2 regions of the Thalassospira sp. SM2505 genome follow, and region 1 is predicted to be linked to the other one. Evidence: predicted binding sites of a transcription regulator. Region 1 holds the regulator's gene; the other holds the start of a gene.
The links. Region 1 encodes LexA, which represses DNA repair genes until DNA is damaged. Its sites were predicted from a motif close to ATGTTCTANTTTGGTTC; they were not measured.
Positions count from the first base shown of each region.

Region 2: recA (recombinase RecA) is a predicted target of LexA. The motif match lies at 1,828-1,844, and genes of this name have one in related genera.

Region 1 is NZ_CM142731.1:2,939,456-2,942,870, forward strand. Features, by position in the region: gene trpD (anthranilate phosphoribosyltransferase) at 1-183, shown strand, start outside; gene trpC (indole-3-glycerol phosphate synthase TrpC) at 180-977, shown strand; gene moaC (cyclic pyranopterin monophosphate synthase MoaC) at 996-1,475, shown strand; gene lexA (transcriptional repressor LexA) at 1,631-2,338, shown strand; gene ACTU44_RS13890 (ComEC/Rec2 family competence protein) at 2,424-3,415, opposite strand, start outside.
Region 2 is NZ_CM142731.1:3,849,751-3,853,165, reverse strand. Features, by position in the region: gene ACTU44_RS18110 (carboxypeptidase-like regulatory domain-containing protein) at 1-373, opposite strand, end outside; gene ACTU44_RS18105 (DUF4198 domain-containing protein) at 373-1,167, opposite strand; gene nikR (nickel-responsive transcriptional regulator NikR) at 1,266-1,745, shown strand; gene recA (recombinase RecA) at 2,029-3,102, shown strand; gene ACTU44_RS18090 (NIPSNAP family protein) at 3,208-3,415, shown strand, end outside.

The DNA of each region.
Region 1 (3,415 bases):
GCAAAAAAAGGCGCTTATCGCGACATCGTTCTGATGAATGCCGGTGCGGCCCTTGTGGTTACCGGGATTGCGAGCGATCTTGCCGAGGGTATTAAAAAGGCGTCCGATGCGATTGACAGTGGCAAGGCTGCAGAGACGCTGCTGGGCCTTGTTACCATTACCAACGAAGGAAACGCAGCGTGAGTGACGTTCTTCAAAAAATCTGTGACGACAAACGTGACCATGTCGCAGCCTGCAAGGCGCGCAAAACCCTTGGCACGCTTGAAGCAGAAGCAAAGGCACAGTCAGCACCGCGCGGCTTTATCAATGCCCTTGAAACCAGTGTTGCGAACGGTCGTTACGGCCTGATCGCCGAAATCAAGAAAGCATCACCGTCCAAAGGTCTGATCCGCCCGGATTTCAATCCGCCGGAACTCGCAAGAGCCTATCAGGCTGGCGGGGCAAGCTGCCTTTCTGTTCTGACTGACGTTCCCTATTTCCAGGGCGATGACAGCTATCTGGTGGCGGCACGTGCGGCTGTTGACCTTCCGGCATTGCGCAAGGATTTCATGGTTGATCCCTATCAGATCACCGAAGCACGTGCACTTGGTGCTGATTGTATCCTTTTGATCATGGCGGCCCTTGACGATGGCTTGGCGGCTGAACTTGAAGATGCCGCGCACAGCCTTGGCATGGATGTTCTGATCGAAGTTCACAATGCACCGGAACTTGAACGCGCGCTGAAACTGAAATCACGACTGGTCGGGATTAATAACCGCAACCTCAAGACCATGGAAATTTCGCTGACCACGACCGAAGAACTGGCTGGCATGGTTGATAACGACCGTTTGCTGGTGGCTGAAAGCGGCTTGTTTACTCCGGAAGACCTTGCACGCATGTCCAGGGTCGGCGCGCAATGCTTCCTGATTGGTGAAAGCCTGATGCGTCAGGATGATGTGACCGCAGCAACCCGTAATCTTCTTGGCCTTGCGGCCTGATTGGCGACAGACAGAATAATGGCAGACAAGCTTTCACATATTGATGCAGGTGGTAACGCCGTCATGGTCGATATCTCGGCCAAGGCCGATACCACCCGAATTGCCATTGCCAAGGCACGTGTACTGATGTCTGCGCAAACAGCACAGCTGATTGCGGATCGCGGCCATAAAAAGGGCGATGTTCTTGGCATTGCCCAGCTTGCCGGGATCATGGGGGCGAAAAAGACTCCCGATCTGATCCCGCTGTGCCATCCCCTGCCCCTGACTTCGGTCACGGTTGATCTTGAACTGGCCGATGATGTTGACGGGGTCGATATTACGGCAACCTGCAAGACCACCGGCAAGACCGGTGTCGAGATGGAGGCGCTTACAGCTGCCTCTGTTGCGGCCCTGACCGTCTTTGATATGTGCAAGGCGGTCGATAAGGCGATGCAGATCACCGATATTCGTGTCACCCGCAAGGAAGGCGGAAAGTCCGGCACCTATATCGCCGACTGATCGGGCTCCCCCGGTTTCCTTCTGTTTCAGGACATTGTTTCGCGTTTCTGACATCCGTCCTGTGCTTTTTATGCGCAGGTGCTTGACCGCGCAAAAGAACTAAAGTAGAACATCTGTGTATCCTTTTTGTTCTTGCTACAGGTTCGGGAAATATCATGCTGACGCGCAAGCAATATGAGTTGCTGGTCTATATTGACAATTACCTTCGCGATCACGGTATCTCGCCCTCTTTCGATGAAATGAAAGAGGCCCTGAACCTTAAATCCAAATCAGGCATTCATCGGCTGATCACCGGGCTTGAGGAACGCGGCTTTATCCGTCGCCTCGCCCATCGTGCCCGTGCACTGGAAGTCATCCGGCTTCCGGAAAACAGTGACGACGAGGCACCTGAAACGCCAAACAATGTCACATCCATTGCCAGTGCGCGAAAGGCATCACACCGTCCGGCAACCGTCCCAACCGCATTTTCCGAGGCCGGAGAAGCCATTTCACTACCGCTTTATGGTCGGATTGCCGCAGGTACCCCGATCGAGGCGCTGCGCGATCAAAGCACCATGGTGCAGGTCCCGGCAGCCCTTCTGGGTTCTGGTGATCACTATGCGCTTGAGGTATCGGGTGATTCCATGATCGAAGCCGGTATTCTTGATGGCGACACGGTGCTGATCCAGCGTTGTGAACAGGCCCATGATGGCACGATTGTCGTAGCCCTTGTCGATGACAGCGAAGCCACGCTCAAGCGTCTTAAACGTGGCCGCGGTGAGGTTCTGCTTGAACCGGCCAATGCGCGCTATGAAACCCGTGCGCTGTCACCGGACCGCGTGCGCATTCAGGGACGTCTGGTTGGCTTGCTGCGCCAATACTGATCTCCGCCCATTGCCATACAGCTTTTGAAAACCGCCCGGTGTGCGATGCATCCGGGCGTTTTTTTTTAAACTTCGAAGAACTGTTTCATCGCGCTGCACGTCCCGCCTTTTGCGCGACGATGACCCAAGGCCAGTGTCCGGATGTTGCGCGCACTGTTTGCAGTGATATTTCATCGCTATCTTTGCTGCCTGCGCTTAAGGCCACGCCACCTTGCCACCACAAGACATCGTCATCGATCATGTGTTGCGCCCCGGCATCCTGACAGCTTTGCCTTGGCAGGTCTGTTGTCAGACTGATGACAATCTCGGCATTCCGACAGGCATAAAACGGGTTGAGAAGCTTGCTTGCAATGATGATGTTTGTCTTGGCACTGTCCGCGCCAATCCCGACCAGACACGGGTCCGTCTCACAGGTTTTGACGTAGCGGTCTTCATCCTCACGTCGCATGCCGAAGCGGCTCATCCAGACCGATTTTTGAAACTCACCAAGCCCGTCGGGAATATGAAGGACACCGTCATCCGGATCGAAGACAGCCCAGTTTTCACGATCACCTGACACCAGAATATTCGGGCTTTGATGTTGCCATTGCGCAAACACAGCAATCAGTAAAAGCGGGACACCCAGAATAATGGCGGCCCTGTCACGCCAGATCATCGCCCAGGAAAGTGCCAGCAACAAACAGGAAACTGCGATAAAGCTCAGCCCCGAAACGTACCAAAGCCCCCATTCCTGATCGGCGACGATGGAGGCCGTCCTGATCAGGACGGCGAGCCCGGGTTTCATCAAGGCAAGCGTTACACCGCCCAACCCGACCGGGATCAATATCAGTGTCGCAACAATCAACGGCATCACCCAGAATGCCATCACCGGGATGGCAATCAGGTTGGCAACAATCCCCAGCATCGAAATGCGTCCGAAATGGAACCCGATTATCGGTGCCGTCACTGCTGTAACAATGATCCCGGTGACCAGCAATCCAGCGATATAGATCACGATACGGACATACCAGGGGCTCATACCCTGACGATCAAGCCATCGACGGCCGGGCCCGTCATAGAATGCCACCAACGCACCAA
Region 2 (3,415 bases), 910 kb from region 1:
ATGCATGTTCGGTTTGTTCGGGGTTCGGTGCGCTGTCCGGCTGATGGCTTAGTTGCACGACATGCCCCATGCCGTCAGCGACCTTTAAGTGCCATTTTCCGGCGGGACCGTCCGTTTCTGAGGCGGGGTCTACGGCAAAGGCGAAATGGCCCGTCCGGTCTGTACGCGCCTTTTGCCAGATTTTCCCGTCCGGAGCGGTAATAACAATTTCGGCAAAAGCCATCGGGCTTCCGTCGGTATAGCCAAAGCGATAGCGAACCGTCGTATCGCTATCGACCAGCTGCCATCCAGCCCCATGGGCAAAAGCATCTTCTGGTCCGGCAAAAAGCAGGACCAGAAGAACTGGCAGCCATCGAAGAGGGCGTGCGAACATTATTCCTGACCATCCACATAGAAGCTCAGCGTGGCACGCAGGTTGTGAACCCGAACATCTTCTTGCGGGTCGGAAACGTCGGCTGCGACACGTACAACCCAAAGACCCGGTGACGAAATGCGGACTTTGGCAATTGCACTGCCGTGCTCGTCGGTGAGTGTTTCACTGTAATAGGCCCAGGATGACGGGGTATCGGTGAACCCGGCATAGGTCGCAAGAACAGTTGTCGTTAAAGGGTGGCCATCCAGCAGAATTTGAAACTCGGCATCGGCCCCGATTGCGGTTTTGCGCGGATCGGCAAGCGGCACGATTTCAAGTTTGTCACCAAGTGCTGCGGTGATGAGGTCGTTTTCTTGCGATCCGCCAACCAGGTGTTTGGCGAATTTTTCATACCGCGTTGATGTGATTGCATCGGCATGCTGATCAAGCCTGCCTTCAAGCCAGCCGTCAGGCGTTTGCGACCACACGACCGGAAGGCGATGGCTATGGAGCCAGGCTGATTGATCAGGATAGGTAAAGGACGCCACAAGATTGGGGGCATCGGGGTTTGTGACCACTTCAAGGTCGGTTTTTCCCGCTGGTGTGATCAGTTGGGCGCGCACATGGCTGGTAGCTTCGGCCTCTTCGGGGATGCCGAACTGATGGGTCGAATCCATCGTCAGGACCGCACTGCTGCCGGGGGCGACATCTGTCTGGCTCGTGCGGGCAATGAATTCATGGGCTGCCGCTGCGCTGCCCAAAAGGCATCCGGTCGCACCAATTATCAGGGCGCGTGCGAACTTTGATTGAAACATCTGCTATCCTTTGGGAAATTAGGTCTGTAAAACAGGTGGTATGAATTTTTCAAAATTGTTCATACATGTCAAGACGATGATTCTGAAAGGGAATTGCCATGACCCGCGTGACGGTATCGATTGAAGACGATCTGATGGAGGCCTTTGACGCCTTCCTCGAAGGCCGTGGCTATACCAATCGGTCCGAAGGGTTCCGCGATCTGATTCGGGAAAAGCTTCAGAACACCAAGCTCAGCGAGGATGCTGACGGCGTCGGTATCGCCGTTCTGAATTATGTCTATGACCATGAAGAACGCATGCTGGCATCCCGTCTGATGAGCACCCAGCATGAACACCACAACCTGACGGTCTCGACGGTGCATTTCCACATTGATCACGATACCTGTCTTGAAAGCGTGACCCTGCGTGGTGCGTTATCGGAAATTCGGACCTTCGCCGACAAGGTTCTTGCCCAGCCCGGTGTCCGTCACGGACAGCTTTATACGGTTCCGGGCGAACTGCATGTTGAAACCCATCATCATGGCAATGATCATCATGGTCATGCGCATAAGCATGAACACCTGAAAATCACCAACTAAAGACAGGTTTCTTATCCGGAAATGCTGCACCCCGACCGAATTCTGGTCGGGGTTTTTGATTCTGGCGATAAATTCTGGCATCGAAGAGAAAAAGAACAAACTTGCAACATCCGATTTTTTATGAGAGTGTTCACATTATGTTCTCAAGCGTTCTGCTGACGTGAACAGGGAAAACAGTCTGTCTGGGCAGCAGGTTCTTCAAGCGGTGGCGTTCCGCATTTAGGTCCGGGGAACCGCCTGCGTTGCATCCTACCCGGCCCTGTGGAATAAGAGAGTTCGAGCAATGATTCAGACCGCGCTGCATTTGGTGGATAAGGATACTATGGATAAGCAGAAGGCACTCGAAGCCGCCCTTGGGCAGATCGAACGGGCATTTGGCAAAGGTTCGATCATGAAGCTGGGTCAGCGGGATAGCGCCGTTGACATTTCAGCCATTTCGACCGGTTCACTCGGTCTTGATATCGGTCTTGGGATCGGCGGTTTGCCGCGTGGCCGTATCGTTGAAATTTATGGTCCGGAAAGTTCGGGTAAAACCACGCTGGCCCTGCACACCATTGCCGAGGCGCAAAAACTTGGCGGGACCTGTGCCTTTGTCGATGCGGAACACGCGCTTGACCCGGGCTATGCCCGCAAGCTGGGTGTGAATACCGACGAACTTCTGATCTCGCAGCCTGATGCCGGTGAACAGGCGCTTGAGATTGCCGACACGCTGGTCCGTTCCGGGGCGATTGATGTTCTGGTCGTTGACTCGGTTGCTGCCCTTGTACCGCGTGCCGAGCTTGAAGGCGAGATGGGCGACACCCATGTTGGTCTGCAGGCCCGCCTGATGAGCCAAGCCTTGCGTAAACTGACCAGCTCGGTTTCGCGGTCGAACTGTATGGTGATCTTCATTAACCAGATCCGTATGAAGATCGGTGTGATGTTTGGCAGCCCGGAAACCACCACCGGTGGTAACGCGCTTAAATTCTATGCCTCGGTTCGTCTTGATATCCGCCGTATTGGCCAGATCAAGGATCGTGACGAGGTCGTTGGTAACCAGACCCGCGTCAAGGTCGTCAAAAACAAGATGGCACCGCCCTTCAAGCAGGTCGAATTTGACATCATGTATGGCGAAGGCGTCTCCAAGATGGGCGAAATCCTTGATCTTGGTGTTAAAGCCGGGATTGTCGAGAAGTCGGGTTCATGGTTCTCCTATAACTCGACCCGGATCGGTCAGGGCCGCGAGAATGCCAAGACCTTCCTGCGCGAGAATCCGGAAATGACCCAGGAAATCGAAAAGAGCATTCGCGAGAGTGCCGGTCTGATTGCCGAAAGCATGACCAATATGAGCGAAGATGAACCGGTCAATGACGATTGATCGAGCTGATTTTTCAGCTTAGTTTTCCAAAGGACGGGCCGTGATTGCGGTCCGTCCTTTTGCTTTTGGACGTTAATATAGCTGCCACCGGTCAGGAGCCCCGCCATGATCACCTGCTATCTGAAATATATCATCGACAGCCATAAAATCCCCGAGTTCGAGGAATATGCCAAACGCTGGATTCCCATCGTCAACCGCATGGGCGGCACGCATCATGGCTATTTCCTGCCCCACGAAGGGGCCAGTAACGTCGCCTATGCGCTGTTCAGCTTTCCGAGCCTTGCCGAATATGAAGATTATCGAACCCGTATGG